4 regions of the Hymenobacter aquaticus genome follow, and region 1 is predicted to be linked to each of the others. Evidence: riboswitches for the same ligand, from Rfam matches in the RefSeq annotation. Region 1 holds a riboswitch; each other region holds the start of a gene.
The links. A riboswitch is a leader RNA that binds a small molecule or an ion and turns the genes downstream of it on or off. The one in region 1 is predicted to bind S-adenosylmethionine.
Positions count from the first base shown of each region.

Region 2: linked by a shared signal. The riboswitch ahead of metH (methionine synthase) and the one ahead of E5K00_RS11240 (phosphoadenylyl-sulfate reductase) in region 1 are both predicted to bind S-adenosylmethionine.
Region 3: linked by a shared signal. The riboswitch ahead of E5K00_RS09250 (ATP-grasp domain-containing protein) and the one ahead of E5K00_RS11240 (phosphoadenylyl-sulfate reductase) in region 1 are both predicted to bind S-adenosylmethionine.
Region 4: linked by a shared signal. The riboswitch ahead of E5K00_RS06530 (amino acid permease) and the one ahead of E5K00_RS11240 (phosphoadenylyl-sulfate reductase) in region 1 are both predicted to bind S-adenosylmethionine.

Region 1 covers NZ_SRLC01000001.1:2,710,919-2,715,459, forward strand. The annotation lists gene pbpC (penicillin-binding protein 1C) at 1-1,419, shown strand, start outside; SAM riboswitch class I at 1,725-1,815, shown strand; gene E5K00_RS11240 (phosphoadenylyl-sulfate reductase) at 2,103-2,858, shown strand; gene cysD (sulfate adenylyltransferase subunit CysD) at 2,992-3,903, shown strand; gene E5K00_RS11250 (sulfate adenylyltransferase subunit 1) at 4,018-4,541, shown strand, end outside.
Region 2 covers NZ_SRLC01000002.1:228,006-232,546, reverse strand. The annotation lists gene E5K00_RS13850 (tetratricopeptide repeat-containing sensor histidine kinase) at 1-755, opposite strand, end outside; gene E5K00_RS13845 (alkene reductase) at 1,033-2,151, opposite strand; SAM riboswitch class I at 2,443-2,552, shown strand; gene metH (methionine synthase) at 2,628-4,541, shown strand, end outside.
Region 3 covers NZ_SRLC01000001.1:2,246,837-2,251,377, forward strand. The annotation lists gene E5K00_RS09240 (dicarboxylate/amino acid:cation symporter) at 1-1, shown strand, start outside; gene E5K00_RS09245 (DUF4886 domain-containing protein) at 97-1,107, shown strand; SAM riboswitch class I at 1,284-1,375, shown strand; gene E5K00_RS09250 (ATP-grasp domain-containing protein) at 1,791-2,801, shown strand; gene E5K00_RS09255 (LLM class flavin-dependent oxidoreductase) at 2,896-3,921, shown strand; gene bshB1 (bacillithiol biosynthesis deacetylase BshB1) at 4,141-4,541, shown strand, end outside.
Region 4 covers NZ_SRLC01000001.1:1,596,260-1,600,800, forward strand. The annotation lists gene E5K00_RS06525 (lipopolysaccharide biosynthesis protein) at 1-378, shown strand, start outside; gene E5K00_RS06530 (amino acid permease) at 821-2,269, opposite strand; SAM riboswitch class I at 2,547-2,639, opposite strand; gene E5K00_RS06535 (TIGR02117 family protein) at 2,819-3,586, shown strand; gene E5K00_RS06540 (EcsC family protein) at 3,550-4,278, opposite strand; gene E5K00_RS06545 (hypothetical protein) at 4,346-4,541, opposite strand, start outside.

The DNA of each region.
Region 1 (4,541 bases):
TCGGCCGACTTCCAGGACAGCTTCACCAAAGGCCAGAACGATGGGGTGCAGGCCGTCCGCTCGCCGGGCAGCACGCTCAAGCCCTTCCTCTACGCCCTGGCGCTGGACCAAGGCCTGGTGACGCCCAAGCTGCTGCTGCCCGACGTGCCGACCAACTTCGGCGGCTACCAGCCCGAAAACTTCGACAAGCGCTGCAACGGCGAAGTGCCCCTGGACCGCGCCCTGGCCTATTCGCTCAACATTCCGGCCGTGCGGGTGCTCTCGGAGCTGGGCGTGCCCACCTTTACCACCCAGCTGCGGGCCGCCGGCTTCCGCACCGTGGCCAAACGTGCCCCCCACCTGGGCTTGAGCACCATTCTGGGCGGCTGCGGGGCCACGCTCGAAGAGCTGACCAACCTCTACGTGACCCTGGCGGCCGGTGGGCAGTACGGGCCCCTGCGCTTCGCCAGTAATAGTGAAGAGCGAAGAAGTAGAAATGAGCCGGCAGCCCCGGGCCGGAAGCAACAGCAGTCAGCCAAACCAACCCAACACTCAACCCTCTTTTCCGAGGCCTCGGCGTTTCTCATCACCGACATCCTGGCCCAGCTCACCCGCCCCGATTTGCCCGTGGGCTACGAAACCAGCCTCCGCCTGCCCAAGATTGCCTGGAAAACCGGCACCAGCTACGGCCGCCGCGACGCCTGGAGCATCGGCTACAACCGGGAGTACACCATCGGGGTGTGGGTGGGCAACTTCAGCGGGCAGGGCAGCCCGGCCCTCACCGGCTCCGACATTGCCACGCCCCTGCTCTTCGACTTGTTTAACACGCTGGCCTACAACTCGCCCAACAACTGGTTTCAGCCGCCCGCCAGCCTCGATTTCCGGCTGGTGTGCGCCGAAACCGGCCGGCCGCCGGGCGAGAATTGCCCCAACCAGATTATCGACTACTTCCTGCCCGGCGTGTCGGCCGGGCTGCGCTGCCAGCACCAGAAAGAGGTCCTGCTTTCGGCCGACGGGCAATACACCTACTGCCGGGCCTGCGCGCCGGCCACCGGCTACCGGCGCGAACTGTACCCCAACCTGCTGCCGGAAGTGGCCGCTTTCAAGGAAGCCCAGGGCATACCCTACCGCCGCCAGCCGCCCCACAACCCCGCCTGCCAGCTCGTGCGCGGCGGCCGCGACCAGGCCCCGGGCATTACCTCGCCCCTGGCCAACACCGAGTACGTGCTGACCAAAGGCGAGCAGCAACAGCTGCTGCTGAGCTGCACCACCGACAACGAGGTACGCCAGGTGTCGTGGTACGTCAACGACCAGTTTCTGCGCACGGCCGCGGCTACCGAGCGGGTATTCTTCCGCCCGCCGACTGGCGCGGTCAAGATTTCCTGCGCCGATGACCACGGCCGCAATACGGACATTCAGATTGTGGTAAACGAGTTGTAAGACCAGTTCCGGCCCGCAACTCGTAGCACTGTAGCCGGGCTCTACGGTCAATTTATGCCGTGCGGAAATAAGACAAGGTTGCCAGCAGTCATAGCTTAGTGCAATATCCATCATAACTTTAGGTAATAATAATTTTGGAATACAACTATACTGCCCATAGTTTACATCCAATCACAACAACTTGCATTACAATAATTTACATCCAATACCAACAGTAATCAATCAGCTATCCGCATTATAACTTGCAATTATGAAATTCCTGCTATTACCTTTGTAGTACCAATTCTTTCCCCATCAAAGGATTGTTTTTATACAGAGGCGTGGAGAGACAGGCTCGACGAAGCGCCGGCAACCACCGCAAATGCGGAACGGTGCCAAGTCCTGACCATATAAAAACAACGTCGTCGTGAAAACCTTGTCCAACGCCCGCACTTCTTCTCCGACCTTCTCTGCTGCTTTACAGCCTGGATGTTGTGGCATGATGATGTGCTGTCGGTGTTGGTAGCAGGCCACGTCCCTTCCTTTTCCTGCCGTGCCCTAAGCTCCGTTAGCTGAGCTGCTTGGGCACAACCTTTTTCCTGACTACCGCAGGTTAGTCGGCCCGCCGCCGCGCTACGCTTTAGCGCCCCGGGCATCCCGAAAGCCGGTGTTTCCGCTGCGGAAAACCACATCCTCTTCGAATCATGCAAGTAGCCTCTGAGGCGCTGGTCCCGAACCTGCGCCAGCAGCTCGCCGGGCGTTCCGCCGTGGAAGTGCTGACGGCCGTAGCCGCGCAGTTTCCCGGTACTGCCACGTTCTCGACGTCCTTCGGCCTGGAAGACCAGATCATCACCCACCTGATTTTCGAGCACCACCTGCCGATTAAGGTTTTCACCCTGGACACGGCCCGCAACTTCCAGGAAACCTATTCCACCTGGAATAAAACCCTGCGGCGCTACGGCCAGGCCATTGAGCCCTACTTCCCGCAGCAGGCCAGCGTAGAGCAGCTCCTGCGCGAAAAAGGCCCCAACAGCTTCTACGACAGCGTGGACAACCGCAAGGAGTGCTGCGGCATCCGGAAAGTAGAACCGCTACGCCGGGCCTTGCGGGGCCAGCAGGCCTGGTTTACCGGCATCCGGGCCGAGCAGTCGGCCAACCGCCAGGACATGCACGCGGTGGAGTGGGACGCCGGCCACCAGCTCCTCAAGTTTCACCCCTTGTTCGATTGGACTTTCGAGCAGTGCTGGGACTTTGTGCACGCGCACAGCATCCCGTTCAACCCGCTGCACCAGCAGGGCTTCGTGAGCATCGGCTGCGCGCCCTGCACCCGGGCCATCCGGGCCGGCGAGGATTTCCGGGCCGGGCGTTGGTGGTGGGAAGACCAGTCGGCCAAGGAGTGCGGCCTGCACGGCACCCACAACGGCCCCGACCCGGTGGTGGAGCCGGTTTTGGCCAATTAGTCCGCTTGTCATCCTGAGCTTTGCGAAGGACCTTATCACACCAGAACGAGTCGGTGCAACGATACTCGTTCAACTGCCAAAGGTCCTTCGCTCTGCTCAGGATGACAGAATAAACAACTGACATCAGAGCTATATGAGTACCCCCCATTTCGATTACCTCGACCGGCTCGAAGCCGAAGCCATTCATATTCTGCGGGAAGTAGCGGGCCAGTTTGAGCGGCCAGCCCTGCTGTTTTCGGGCGGCAAAGACTCCATCGTGCTGACGCGCCTGGCCGAAAAAGCCTTCCGCCCCGGCCGCTTCCCCTTCCCGCTGGTCCACGTCGATACCGGCCACAACTTCCCCGAGGTGCTCCAGTTCCGCGACGCGCTGGCCGCCGAGCTGGGCGAAAAGCTCATCGTGCGCTCGGTGGAGGACACCATCAAGCGGCAGCGCCTGCGCGAGCCGGGCGGCAAGTTTCCTAGCCGCAACCCGCTGCAAACCTACACCTTGCTCGAAACCATCGAAGAGTTTCAGTTTGACGCCTGCATCGGCGGGGCCCGGCGCGACGAGGAAAAGGCCCGGGCCAAGGAGCGCATCTTCTCGGTGCGCGACGAGTTCGGGCAGTGGGACCCCAAGCGGCAGCGGCCCGAGCTCTGGAACGTGTACAACGGCCGGATTCAGCGCGGCGAAAACGTGCGCGTGTTCCCGATTTCGAACTGGACCGAGCTGGACGTGTGGCGCTACATTCAGCGCGAAAACATTGCCCTGCCCAGCATCTACTTCGGCCACCCGCGCACCTGCGTGGTGCTGCCCAGCGGCCAGCTTTTGGGCCTGAATGAGCACCTGCGCCTCGACGAAACCGACGAAATCGTGGAGCGCCAGGTCCGCTTCCGCACCGTCGGTGACTCGACCTGCACCGCCGCCGTGGAAAGCGACGCGGCCACCATCGACGACATCATCCAGGACCTGCTCAGCGCCAAAGTCAGCGAGCGGGGCGCTACCCGCCTCGACGACAACATCTCCGAAGCCGGCATGGAAGACCGCAAACGCAACGGCTATTTCTAAACGGTGAATTAGTGACTTAGCGATTTAGTGAGTTGTCGTTCTGCCTGCGCAGATGCCTAACAACTCCCAAAATCGCCAACCAACTCACTAATTCACTAACTCACTAATTCACAGATGGATCTTCTCCGATTTATTACCTGCGGCAGCGTCGACGACGGCAAGAGTACGCTCATTGGCCGTTTGCTCTACGATTCTGATTCCGTGTCCTTGGACGTGCTGGCGGCCCTGGAAAACCGGCCTACCGTGCACGGCACCGTGGATTTAGCCTTGCTGACGGACGGCCTGCGCGCCGAGCGCGAACAGGGCATTACCATCGACGTAGCCTACAAGTACTTCACCACGCCCCGCCGCAAGTTCATCATCACCGACGCGCCGGGCCACGTGCAGTACACCCGCAACATGGTCACCGGCGCTTCGACTGCCGATTTGGCCATCGTGCTGGTCGATGCCCGGCAGGGCGTGGTGGAGCAGACACGCCGTCACTCGCTCATTGCCTCGCTCGTGGGCATCCGGCACTTCGTGCTGGCCGTGAACAAGATGGATCTGGTGGGCAACGACCAGGCCGTGTTCGACCAGATTGTGGCCGACTACGCCGCCGTGGCCGACCAGCTCAAGCTACCCCAGGTAACGGCCATTCC
Region 2 (4,541 bases), on a different contig from region 1:
GAAGTGGCCATCTGAGGCAGCAGCACCCGGGCCTGCTCCAGATACTGCCGGGTTTCGGGGTAGTGCCGCAGCTGCAGCAAGATGCTGGCCGTAGCCAGGTAGCTGCTGAAGCGGGCCTCCAGATCGGGGCGGGCCGCGGCAATACGGGCGCTGAAAGTCGCGTAGCGCAGCGCCTTGTCCATCTGGTTCAGCTCAAAAAACTGCCCGGCCAGGTTGTGGTAGGTGGTCACCAGCAAATCACTGTCGCCGGCCTGCACCAGGTAGCGGGCGGCCCGTAGCAAAAAGCCGGTGGCCTGCTGGTAGTCGTTTTCCCGCGAGCAGATGTTGCTCAGATTGACGTACGTCGCCGCCAGGCTTTTCAGCGCGCGCCCCGACCGGGTAGTGCGGTACAGCTGCTGGTAGATGGCGCGGGCCTGGTGAAAGTGCCGCCGGGCCAGGGCATGCCGCCCGGCATAGTCGTACAGGTTGCCCAGCACCAGATGCGCGGCGGCTACGGTGGCCTTGTCGCCTGAGCGGTGCGCCAGGGCCAGACCCTGGCGCGCGTAGCTCCAGGCCTGCACCGTATCGGAAGTGACGTAGCGGGGCACCAGCGCGTAAGCCGCCTGGGCGCGGGTAGTATCGGCCGGGGCCGTGCGCACCAGCGTCTTTAGGCTGTCCAGGGCGCGGTGTTGGGCCTCCGCCCGAAGCGGTGCTCCCAGCCAGCCCAGCAGCAGCAGACCCAGGGCGGAGGCGAGCATGGTAAGCCAGTTGTGCATACACGGCAAGCAGCGCCCCGTCCGTACCGAGCCGCGAAGCCGTCACGCCCGAGGGTGCCCGCTCCCGGCCCACGGCCCGAATACCGCGGGATACGGAGAGGCCTCGTTTGGATAATGGTACGAAGGTAAAGGAATGTATAATACTATATTTATTTATAAGGTACTTAATTTATCCTATACATCCTTGCGCCAGCCTGTTCCGGCCCGCTAGCTGCCAACGAAAAAGCCCCGCCGCAGAGAGTCTGCGGCGGGGCTTTGCACCTTTGTTTTTCGGCCCCTATTGCTTGGCTGCCACGGGTGCTTCCTCCAGGCTGGGGTAGTCAATGTAGCCTTTGTCGCCGCCGCTGTAGAACGTGGCCTGATCGGGCATGTTCAGGGCCGTACCCTGCTCGAAGCGTTCCACCAGGTCGGGGTTGGCAATGAAGGGCACGCCGAAGGCAATCAGGTCGGCTTCGTTGTTGGCCAGGGCGGCTTCAGCCGTTTCCTGGGTGTAGCCGCCGTTGAGAATAAACGGGCCGGTGAAGACCTTGCGCAGCTCGGCGGCGACGGCCGGCACGCCGGGCGCGGCGGCCATGGGGTGGCCGGGCAGGGCCTCAATGACGTGCAGGTACGCCAGCCCCAGAGCATTGAGCTGCTCGGCCACGTAGCGGAACGTCCGCACGCGGTCCGAGTCGGTGATGCCGCCCATTGCGCCGGTGGGGGCCAGGCGGATACCCACCCGGTCGGCCCCGAACACGTCGGCGGCGGCTTGCACTACTTCGAGGGCAAACCGGGCGCGGTTTTCTACGCTGCCGCCGTACTCGTCGGTGCGCTGGTTGGTGCCATCCTGAATAAACTGGTCGACCAGGTAGCCATTAGCGCCGTGGATTTCAACGCCGTCGAAGCCGGCTTCCTTGGCGTTGGCGGCAGCCTGACGGAAGTCTTCCACAATGGCCTTCACCTCGGCCGTTTCCAGGGCCCGGGGCGTCGGAATTTCCTGCATGCCATTGGTGGTATACGCCTGCACGCCCGTAGGCTGCACCGCCGACGGAGCCACCGGCAGCTCGCCGTTGTGGAAGTCGGGGTGGGAAATGCGGCCCACGTGCCAGAGCTGAATGAAGATGCGGCCCCCGGCGGCGTGCACCGCGTCGGTTACCTTGCGCCAGCCCGCTACCTGGGCCGCGGAGTAGATGCCGGGCGTGAAAACGTAGCCCACGCCCTGGGGCGACACCTGGGCGCCTTCGGTGATAATCAGGCCCGCCGAGGCGCGCTGCTCGTAGTATGTCACCGTCGAGTCGGTGGGTACGTTGCCGTCGTTGTTGGCCCGGCTGCGGGTCATGGGGGCCATTACCAGCCGGTTGGGCAGCGAAACGGCGCCCATCTGGAAGGGCGAAAAGAGGTTGGAAGCTTGGCTCATGATTGAGAATAATGAAGCAAAATGGAAAGCCGGCGCCGTGGCCGGCCGGATGTTGCTTCCCAACCAATGTACCTACATAAAAGTTTTACCCGACCGGCGGCGGCGCAGCGGGCCGCCGGTTGAACGTAAGCCGCCCGAATATTGCTAAAACAGCATTTAAGCGCCGTTTTCGCCCGCAAACAGTCAAGCAAATTGGAATAATTACCATCTTTTCTTCAAAACATAATATATTCCACCGGCAAGTACCGCCAGAATTGGATTCCGGATTTCCGCGCTGTATATTCGCTGTGTTACTTATCCAGAAAGACCGAGGGACTGGGCCCGACGACGTCTTAGCAACCTGAAATAAAACAAGGTGCTAACTCCCATTCCGAGGCTACGGCTCAGGAAGAAGATAAGTACGGCACGCGACTTTCCCGCGCGGCTCTTTCTGGATAAGGCAGTGTTTAGCCCCGTATTTCCCCAGAAGAGCCGATATGCAACCGACCACGCTTCGCCGCCCCGACTCCCCGCTTTACGACATTCTGCAGCAGCGCATCCTCGTGCTCGATGGTGCTATGGGCACCATGATTCAGCGCCACACGCTGGAGGAAGCCGACTTCCGCGGCACCCGCTTTGCCGACCACCCCAAGCCCCTGCGCGGCAACAACGACCTGCTCAGCCTGACCCGCCCCGACATCATCCGGGGCATTCACGCCGACTACTTCGCCGCCGGGGCCGACATGGTGGAAACCAACACGTTCAGCGGCACCACCATTGCCCAGGCCGACTACGGGCTGGAACACGTGGTCTACGAGCTTAATTACGAGTCGGCGCGCATTGCCCGGGAAGTCGCCGACGAGTTTACGGCCCGCAACCCCAGCAAGCCCCGCTTCGTGGCTGGCGCCATCGGGCCCACCAACCGCACCGCCTCGTTGTCGCCCGACGTGAACCGGCCCGGCTTCCGCGCCGTGACCTTCGATGAGCTGGCCACGGCCTACCTGGAGCAGGTGCGCGGGCTGGTGGAAGGCGGCTCCGACACGCTGCTCATCGAAACCATCTTCGATACGCTCAACGCCAAGGCGGCCCTGTTTGCGGTGCAGAAGTTCTTCGACGAGGGCGGCAAAGTGGTACCGGTCATGATTTCGGGCACCATCACCGACGCCTCGGGCCGCACGCTGAGCGGGCAGACGGTGGAGGCGTTCTGGAACTCCATCAGTCACCTGCCTTTGCTGAGCGTGGGCCTGAACTGCGCGTTGGGGGCCGACCAGCTCAAGATTTACATCAAGGAGCTGAGCCGCCTGGCCGACGTGCACATTTCGGCCTACCCCAACGCGGGCCTGCCCAATGCTTTCGGCGGCTACGACGAGTCGGCCCAGGAATTCGCGGCCATCGTCGAAAACTACCTTAAGGACGGCATCGTCACGGTGGCCGGCGGCTGCTGCGGCACCACGCCCCAGCACATTGCCGAGCTGGCCAAGCTGGCCGAGAAATACCAGCCCCGTCAGTTGCCCACGGTGCCCCGGGCCACCCGCCTGGCCGGCCTGGAGCCCTTCGGCATCTACCCCGATTCGCTGTTTGTCAACGTCGGGGAGCGGTGCAACGTGACCGGCTCCCGGGCCTTTGCCCGCCTGATTCGCACGGGGGCCTACGAGCAGGCCCTGCAAGTGGCGCGCGACCAGGTGGAAGGCGGGGCCCAGGTGCTCGACGTGAACATGGACGAAGGCATGCTCGACTCGGAGCAGGCCATGACGACGTTTCTAAACCTGATTGCCTCGGAGCCCGACATTTCCCGGGTGCCCATCATGATTGACTCCTCGAAGTGGAGCGTGCTGGAAGCGGGCCTCAAGTGCGTGCAGGGCAAGAGCATCGTCAACTCGATTTCGCTCAAGGAAGGCGAGGAAGTATTCCGGGAGCGGGCCCGCACCGTGCGCGCCTACGGGGCCGCCATGGTGGTCATGGCCTTCGACGAAAACGGCCAGGCCGACTCCTTCGAGAAGCGCGTCGAAATCTGCCGGCGCAGCTACGATATTCTGGTGAACGAAGTCGGTTTCCCGGCCCAGGACATCATTTTCGACCCCAACATCCTGACCGTGGGCACCGGCATGGAGGAGCACCGCAACTACGCGCTGGACTTCATTGAGGCCGTGCGGTGGATTAAACAGAACCTGCCCGGCGCCCTGACCAGCGGCGGCGTGTCGAACATCAGCTTCTCGTTCCGCGGCAACGACGTGGTGCGCGAGGCCATGCACTCGGCCTTCCTCTACCACGCCATCCGGGCCGGCCTGGATATGGGCATCGTGAACCCCGGGCAGCTGGGCGTCTACGACGAAATTCCCAAGGACCTTTTGGAGCTGGTGGAGGACGTGCTGCTCAACCGCCGCCCCGACGCCACCGAGCGGCTGGTGGAC
Region 3 (4,541 bases), 460 kb from region 1:
GCCGGCAGCCGGGGGCCGCCAGAAAAACCCTTTCGCCGGTTAAAAACCCTATTTTTGTCTTTCCGCCCCGCCTTCACCCAGCGGACCTTTCTGCTTATGCCCCACCCTTGGCTCCGAGCCGGCCTGCTGCACCTGGGCGTGCTCGGCGCGCTGCTGTCTGCCCCCGGCCACGCCCAATCCCAGTCGCCCGCCGCGGCCCCGACCACGATTCTGTTCGTGGGCAACAGCTTTTTCCACGGCCGCTACGAGCCGGCGTTCAGCTACAACGCGGCCACCATCACGGTGGAGAAAGTCGGGCAGCAGAAAATCGGGCCCTGGGGCGGCATCCCGGCTATTTTCAAAACCCTGACCGAACAGGCCGGCCTGCGCTACGACGTTCATTTTGAGTGCATCAACGGCGAGTCGCTGAAGATGCACTACGACAGCGCCCGGGCCATTATCGGGCAGCCGCGCTGGAACACGGTGGTGCTGCAGGAGCACAGCCTGTGGCCCCTGCCCGCCCGGCGCAGCGGCCGGCCCGAGGTATTCCGCGACTACGCCACCCGGCTGGAGCAAGTGGTGCACAAGGCCAACCCCCAGGCCCGGCTGTACTTCTACCAGACCTGGGCCCGCGCCGACCAGACCTACGCGCCCGACAAAGCATATTCCGGGCTGCCCATCGACTCGATGACCCTGGACTTGCACCGCGGCTACTACCTGGCCGCCCGGCAAAACGGCCATTTCGCGGGCGTGGCCCCGGCCGGCGACGCCTGGCTGCGCGCCATGCGGGCCGGCGTGGCCGTGCGCAACCCCTTCGCCCCGGAAGCCGGCCAGCTGAACCTGTGGGGCGAGGACAACTACCATCCCAGCCAGTGGGGCGCCTACCTGAATGCCTGCGTGCTGCTGGCCGAAATTACGGGCTACGACCCGCGCCGGCTGGGCGCGCAGGAGGCGGCGGCGGCGGCGCTGGGCATCACGCCGGCCCAGGCCGTGAGCCTGCAGCGCATTGCCGCCGAGCAGGTGCTGGCGGCCCGCCCCGGCGCTTTTACGCCGGGCGCGGCTGCGAAGTCGGCCCCGAAAAGCAGCCCCCGCCAGGTCAAACTCAAGGCAGCGGCCCCGGGGAAATAGCGCCGGACTGCTGGTCGACTGCTGCCCGCCGGAACCTCCGGCGGGCTTTGTTGTTTACAGAGCATCCGGCGGCACCAGCGGCAGCTGGCCGGGTGAGGCTGCCAGCCGGTGGATTTGTAACTATCCACTTTGCGGCCTTACCTTCGCCGGGTCAATTCTTTCTGACCAAAGGATTGTTTTTATACAGAGGCGTGGAGAGACAGGCTCGACGAAACGCCGGCAACCACCCGCAGCAGCGGAACGGTGCCAATTCCTGCCCATATAAAAACAAGTTGCCGTGGACGCTGCCAACAACTTTTTCGCCCTTTCCGCTGCTTTCGTAGCCCAGCCCCAGTCTGCCCCGGTTGCAGGCTGTTGTTGGCCGCTGGCTGCGGCTGGCTGTTGTTGCTAGTCCCCTTCCTCCTTCCTGCCGGTATCCGCTGACCGCCCTGCATTTCCTGCCGGGCCGGGTTGGCTTTGCGGCGGCGTATGGCCCGGCCGCGCCCCTGCCCGTCTGATGTTAACTCCCTAAACAGCTCCCCGCTGCGGCGGGGTGCGTCTGCGGGCTTCGGCCAGGGTTTTGCGCGCTTTCCAGCCCCGCGCGGCAGCTTCGTTTCCTGCTTCCTGCTTTTTCTCCGGCCCCTGCGTTGCCGCAGTTGGCTGCTGTCGTTTGTCCCCTTTCCTTCTTCATTTATTCTAGTCTCATGGCCCAGCCTCAGAAGCCGATTGGCATTTATTACGAACACCCCGAATGGTTTAAGCCCCTGTTTGCCGAGCTGGACCGCCGGGGCCTGCCCTACGAAAAGATTGACGCCGCCCACCACCTCTTCGACCCGGCCGAAACCGAGAGCCGCTACTCCCTGGTGGTAAACCGGATGAGCTCCTCGGCTTACCTGCGCGGCCACGGCCAGGGCATTTTCCACACCGCCGGCTTTGCTACCCACCTGGAGCGCATCGGCACCCGCATCATCAACGGCTCGGCGGCCACCAGCATCGAAACCAACAAGGCCCGGCAACTCTCGCTGTTTGCCTCCTTGGGCTTGAAATACCCGAAGTCCTTCGTGGTCAACCACGCCTCGCGCATTGCCGACGCGGCCCGGCAGCTCCAATTCCCGATTGTGGTGAAAGTCAACATCGGCGGAAGCGGGGCGGGCATCATCCGCTTCGACACGCTGGAGGGCGTGGAGGCCGCCGTAGCCGCCAATCAGATTGATCTGGGCATCGACCAGACGGCCCTGGTGCAGGAATACGTGACGCCCCGCGGCGGCAACATTCACCGGGTGGAAACCCTCGACGGCAAGTTTCTCTACGCCATGAAGGTGTTTACGACCGGGGAAAGCTTCAACCTCTGCCCGGCCGAAATCTGCCAGATACCGGAGGAGCCGGCGGCCGAGTTCTGCCTGACCGAAGCGCCCAAGAAAGGCATTCAGGTGGAAGCCTTTACGCCCCCGGCCGAGGTGATTGAAGCCGTGGAGCGCATCGTGGCCGCCGCCAAAATCGACGTGGGCGGCATCGAGTACCTGATTGACGACCAAACCGGCGACGTTCTCTTCTACGACGTCAACGCCCTGTCCAACTTCGTGGCCGATGCCGTGAACGTCGTCGGTTTCGACCCCTACGCCCGCTTCGTGGACTACCTCGAAAGCCAGCTGCCCGCCCCGGCAGCCGCCAAGGCACCTGTCGCCGAAGCCGCAGTAGCCTCAGTCACGGAGTAGCTGAGTGAGTGCGCGAGTAATGATTTAGCACATTATTCACATTCGCCACATCAGCACATTAATCTCACATTCACCACATTAGCACATTAAGAAAATGCGTTACGGATATTGGATGCCCGTTTTTGGCGGGTGGCTGCGCAACGTCGAAGACGAGAACATGCGCGCCGACTGGGACTACGTCAAAACGCTGGCCCAGCGCAGTGAGGAGCTGGGCTACGACCTCTCGCTCATTGCCGAGCTGAACCTGAACGACATCAAGGGCGAGGAAGCTCCCAGCCTGGATGCCTGGAGCACAGCCGCCGCCCTGGCCGCCGTGACCAAGAAAATCGAGCTGATGGTGGCCGTGCGGCCCACGTTTCACTCCCCGGCCCTGCTGGCCAAGCAGGCCGCCAACATCGACCACATCAGCGGCGGCCGGTTGTCCTTGAACGTGGTGTCGTCGTGGTGGCAGGACGAGGCCAAGAAGTACGGGGTGCACTTCGAGCAGCACGACGACCGCTACGCCCGCACCGCCGAGTGGCTGCACGTGGTGGATAATATGTGGAAGCAGGACCACTTCACCTTCGAGGGCAAGTTCTACCAGGTCACCGACTCGATTCTGCAGCCCAAGCCCGTGTCGCGCCCCCGGCCGTTTCTCTATGCCGGCGGCGAGTCGGAGGCGGCCAAAAACCTCATTGCCGCCCAGTGCGACGGCTACGTGATGCACGGCGACGACCCGGCGGCCATCGGCCGCCGCATTCAGGATCTGAGCCAGCGCCGCGACAAGCTGGGCTTGCCGCCCATGAAGTTTGGGGTGGCGGCTTACTCGGTGGTGCGCAACACTGAAGCCGAGGTAAAAAAGGAGCTGGCGCGCATTACCAACGTGCAGGGCTCGGCGGCGGGCTACAAAAACTACCAGCAGTGGCTGGCCGGCACCCAGCTCGAAAACCAGGTTTCGTTGCAGGACTACTCGGTATCGAACCGCGGCCTGCGCTCGGGCCTCACCGGCACGCCCGACCAGGTAGCCGAGCAAGTGGCCGCCTTCGAGGCCGTGGGCGTAGATTTGTTCCTGCTCCAGTGCAGCCCCCAGCTGGAGGAAATGGAGCGGTTCTCGGAAGCCGTTATTCAGGTGCTGGCCTAGGCTGGGTTTCCGGAGCGGTTTACAGCACGGTCACCCCAGAACGTCATGTCGAGCAGCGCGAGACATCTCGCGTGCAATGGTAATTTGATTACTGTTGCGGGAGAGATGCTTCGGCTGTGCTCGGCATGACGTTCTGTTTTGTGTAGTTCTGGCCCCAACAACGACCGCACGCGAGATGTCTCGCGCTGCTCGACATGACGTTCTGATTTACCCCCTTCTATGAAGCTCGATATTCTGATGATTGCGGCCCACCCCGACGACGCGGAAGTCGGCTGCGCGGGCACCTTGATGAAGCACATTGCCAAGGGCCGCCGCGTGGGCGTGGTCGACCTCACGCGCGGGGAGCTGGGCACGCGGGGCTCGGCCGAGCTGCGCGGCCAGGAAGCCGCCGACGCGGCCCGCATCCTGGGGCTGCACGTGCGCGAAAACCTGGGCATGCGCGACGGGTTCTTTCTCAACGACGAAGCCCATCAGCTGCGGGTAATCGAGGTGATTCGCCGCTTCCGGCCGTCTATTATTCTGACCAACCCCAACGTGGACCGCCACCCCGACCACGGCCGGGCCGCCAACCTGGTGCACGACGCGGCGTTTCTGGCGGGCTTGCCCAAAATCGAAACCCG
Region 4 (4,541 bases), 1.1 Mb from region 1:
TTCGACTTGATTTTCAACCTGTCCTTGGCTGGCATCACCATCCTGCTCAACCGCCTGCTGATTCCGCCGCTGGGCATCACCGGCTCGGCCCTGGCCACGCTCTTCGCCATCGTGGCCATCAACACGGCCCGGACGTGGTTTGTGTGGTACAGCTACCGGTTGCAGCCCTTCACCTGGCGCATTCCGGTGGTGCTGGCCGTAGCCGTGGCCTCGGGCCTGCTGGTATGGCTGCTGCCAGTCCTGCCCTCCAAGCTACTGACTATGCTCATGCGCGGCACGGTGCTCACGGCCCTCTACGGCGGGGCCCTGCTACTGCTGGGCCTGGTGCCCGAAGCCCAGCCCCTGCTGCGCAAGCTGCTGAAACGCCCCCAACAGTAGTAGCCAGGGTATCATCGAACGAGGTAGAGACGCGTATTCGCGTCTCAATCGTTGCTGACGTTGTTACGGCACGCGCCCAGTCGTTCAACGATTGAGACGCGAATACGCTTCTCTACCTCGTTCTGGTTAGCAGCTGATCGGCACACGCGCAGACGATGAATACTTTGTTTGTATCTATTCTTCTTAAAAGAAGAGTGGCTCTTAAGCCCTTGGTGGTCGTCCTTCTTTTAAGAAGAGCCTATCCTAAGCCCTTGGAAGGCATCCTTCTTTTAAGAAGAGCCTATCCTAAGCACTTAGGAGGCACCCTTCAGATCTGAAGAGGCTATCCTAAGCCGTTGAGAAGCACTCTTCAGATCTGAAGGACGACCAAAAAGCCCTTGGAAGGCACCCTTCAGATCTGAAGGGTGCTTCCCAAGGGCTTTTTGGTCGTCGGCGCCTATACTTATTCTGCGGCCTGCTGCTGCCGCAGCTTGCTGTGCTTCTTGCCGTAGCCGTAGTAGATGGCCAGGCCGATAGCCAGCCAGACGAAGAGGCGAATCCAGGTATCCAGGGGCAGCGACACCATCATCAGCAGGCAGGTCAGGATGCCCAGGATGGGGACCAGGGGCACCCAGGGCGTGCGGAAGCCGCGGGGGGCGTTGGGCTCTTTCTTGCGCATGATGAGCACGCCCAGGCACACCATCACGAAGGCGAGCAGGGTGCCGATGCTGGTCATTTCGCCCACCACCGAAATCGGCACGAAGCCCGCAAACAGGCTGATGAACACGCCCAGCAGCAGATTGGACTGCAACGGGGTGCGGAACGTGGGGTGTACCTTGGCAAACACCGGCGGCAGCAGCCCATCCTTCGACATGGAGAAGAACACCCGGCTCTGCCCCATCAGATCAACCAGAATCACGGAGGTGTAGCCAATGAGAATGGCCACGATGATGGCCGAGCTGAGCCAGGCGTAGGGCGTTTTCTCGATGGCAATGGCCACCGGCGCGGCGCTGTCCTTGAACTCGGTGTAGTTGGCCAGCCCGGTCATGACGTGGCCGAAGAGCACGAACAACACGGTGCACACCAGCAACGAGCCGATGATGCCGATGGGCATGTTGCGCTGCGGGTTCTTGGTTTCCTGGGCCATCGTGGCCACGATGTCGAAGCCGATGAAGACGAAGAACACCACCCCGGCCCCGCGCAGGATGCCGCTCCAGCCGAACTCCCCGAACGTGCCGGTGTTCTGCGGAATGTAGGGTTGATAGTTGGCCGGGTCGATGTATTGCCAGCCCAGGGCAATGAACACGAGCACCACCGCCACCTTGAGGCTCACCACCAGCGCGTTGAACCAGGCCGAGCCCTGGGTGCCGCGCACGATGATGGCCGTAATGGCCAGCACGATGAGCATGGCCGGCACGTTGACCAGGCCCGAGATGACCGAGCCGTCGGCCAGAGTGGCCTGCTCGAAGGGCGACATCACCAGCTGGGCCGGAATGTGCAGGTTGAACTTGCCCAGCACCCGCACCAGGTACTGCGACCAGCTGATGGCCACCGTGGCGGCCCCCACCGAGTACTCCAGAATCAAATCCCAGCCGATGATCCAGGCAAACAGCTCGCCCATCGTGGCGTAGGAATAGGTGTAGGCCGAGCCGGCCACGGGCACCATGGAGGCAAACTCGGCGTAGCACAGCGCCGAGAAGGCGCAGCCCACCGCCGCTACGAGAAAGGACAGGGTCACGGCCGGGCCGGCGTTGTTGGCGGCGGCAATGCCGGTGAGCGAGAACAAGCCCGCCCCAATGATGACGCCGATACCGATGGCAATCAGGCTGAAGCCGCCCAGACTTCGTTTCAGGGTGCCGGCCCCCGTTTCGGCTGCTTCCGCGCGGAGCAGCTCCAGTGATTTTTTAAGCATAAGAGGAAATGGCGCGAAGCCCGGCTTCGCGAGAGAGTAAGCGACACCCATCCCGCGCAGCGCAGCCACGCAGGCGCACACGGCGGGGCCGGCCGGGAACCGGCGCGGGCATCAGAAAAGAGAGACGGAAAAGGCAATGGGGCGCGGCCTCAGGCCGCGCCGGGGCTCAGGGCCCGACGCTTCAACAACAGCAACAACAGCCAGCCAGCCGCGCCCGGCGGCGCACAGGAGCAAGAGAGGAAACGGGGCGGTTGGGGAAGCAGTCCACGGCAACTTGTTTTTATATGAGCAGGAATTGGCACCGTTCCGGCAGTTGCGGATGGTTGCCGACGCTTCTTCGAGCCTGTCTCTCAGCGCCTCTGTATAAAAACAATCCTTTGGAGTAAAGAATTGATGGCACAAAGGTAGCCCCGCCCCCACCGGATTTGCAAACCCGACGGCCGGGCCGCCCCCGGCGCGCCCCAACCAATTGCCCGCAAAAGCAGTAGGTGCCACCACCGGCCCACCCGCGCCCCGCACTTTCCTCTGACCTGGCAACTTCCTCCCGTGATGCATCCAACGCTTAAAAAAACGCTTCAGATTACCGGCTACGCCGCCGCCTCGCTCGTGGGCATCGTGGGCGTATACGCGGCTTCGTCCTTTGTTTTGTCGCGCATCCCGGTCAACACCCACGACCAGGACCCGGCCGAAGACGTGGATATCTACATTCTCTCCAACGGGGTGCACACCGACATCGTGGTGCCCGTGCGCAGCCGCTACATCGACTGGAGCGAGCTGGTGCCCTTCCAGAACACGCCCGCTAATGATACGTCGGCGCCCTACGTGGGCTTCGGCTGGGGCGACAAGGGCTTCTACCTCGACACGCCCACCTGGGCCGAGCTCAAGCCCAGCACCGCCTTCAAGGCCATGTTCTATTTGAGCTCCTCGGCCATGCACGTCACCTTCCACCAGCGCCTGCAGGAGGGCGACGACTGCGTGAAGATCCGCATCAGCCAGGCCGAGTACGCCCGCCTGATCGACTACATCAAAGGCAGCTTCGACTACGACGCCCAGGGCCGCCCCCAGCACATCCGGGGCCACAGCTACGGCCAATATGATGCCTTCTACGAAGCCAAGCGCACCTACAGCTTCCTGTTTACCTGCAACACCTGGGCCAATAACGGCCTGAAAGAAAGCGGGCAGCGCGCCTGCTTCTGGACGGCCCTGGACTCGGGCATTTTCTACCAGTACCGCCACCGCGGCCCCCACGTGGTGAGCAACATCGTGCGGCGGGCGGCGTCCTACGCGGGCTTGGCCAGCCCCAGCCGCAGCCGGTAGCAGTTCATGGCCGTGTCGCCGAGCTGCTCGAGCAGCTTGTAGTTGGCCACCGCCCCCACCGCCGCCCCAATGACGGGCACCAGCTGGGCCAGCTTGGCCAGGTCGATGTAGTCGCGGTACTCCTGCTGAAACGCGCGCCAGTCGAAGGCCTGGGGGTCGGTGGGCAGCGTGTGGCGGTAGGCGTCCCAGTCGGCCAGCCGGCGGTAGACCTGGTTGCGGCTGTGCTGGCTAGAGAAGGCCAGCTGAAAGACGTGCAGCAGGTAGAGCCGCTCGGTGTAGTCGTGGGCGTCGAAGCCGTAGAGGGCGGCCACTTCGAAGAGCAGCTTAAGCTTGAGGCTGAGCAGCAGGGGAAAATCGGCCAGGCCCAGCAGCAGGCCGCCCGCGCCGGTCACGGCGCCTTCAGCGGCGGCCGTGGTGCGGTAGAGCTTCACGTGCTGGCGCACGGCGTTTTCGCGCGCCTCCAGGGTGGCATCCTGCAAGGGCCGGCGGGAGGTGTAGCGCGAGCCCAGCAGCACGCCCTGCACCATCTGCCGGATGGCGGCCGTAAGCACGCGGTGCACTTTTTCGGGCAGCAGGTTATTGAGCCGGATCTGCACCCGGCGGGCAAAGCGGTTCAGATACGACGGGGGGCGCTGCATCTTTTGCTGCCACTGCCGTAATTCTTCCCGGGCCTGCTCTTCGTAAGTGCTCATGGCCCAAGATAGCAAAGGCGGCGCTGTCGGGCGCCGCCTTTGCTGCCCGCCGCGTGAGCAGCAAAGCCTAGTAGTTGTAGGAAACGCCCACCGACACGCCCGTCGACTTGCCCAGGTTGCGGCCCGCTACGTACTGGCTGGCTCCCAGCACCAGGCCCACGCCCTTGGCAATGGGCCGGAACACGCTGGCCCCCACGCGGGTGTAGTTGACGCGGGTAGCGGGGAAGTACAAGTCGAAGCCGGGCTGCAGAATGTCGGTGCCC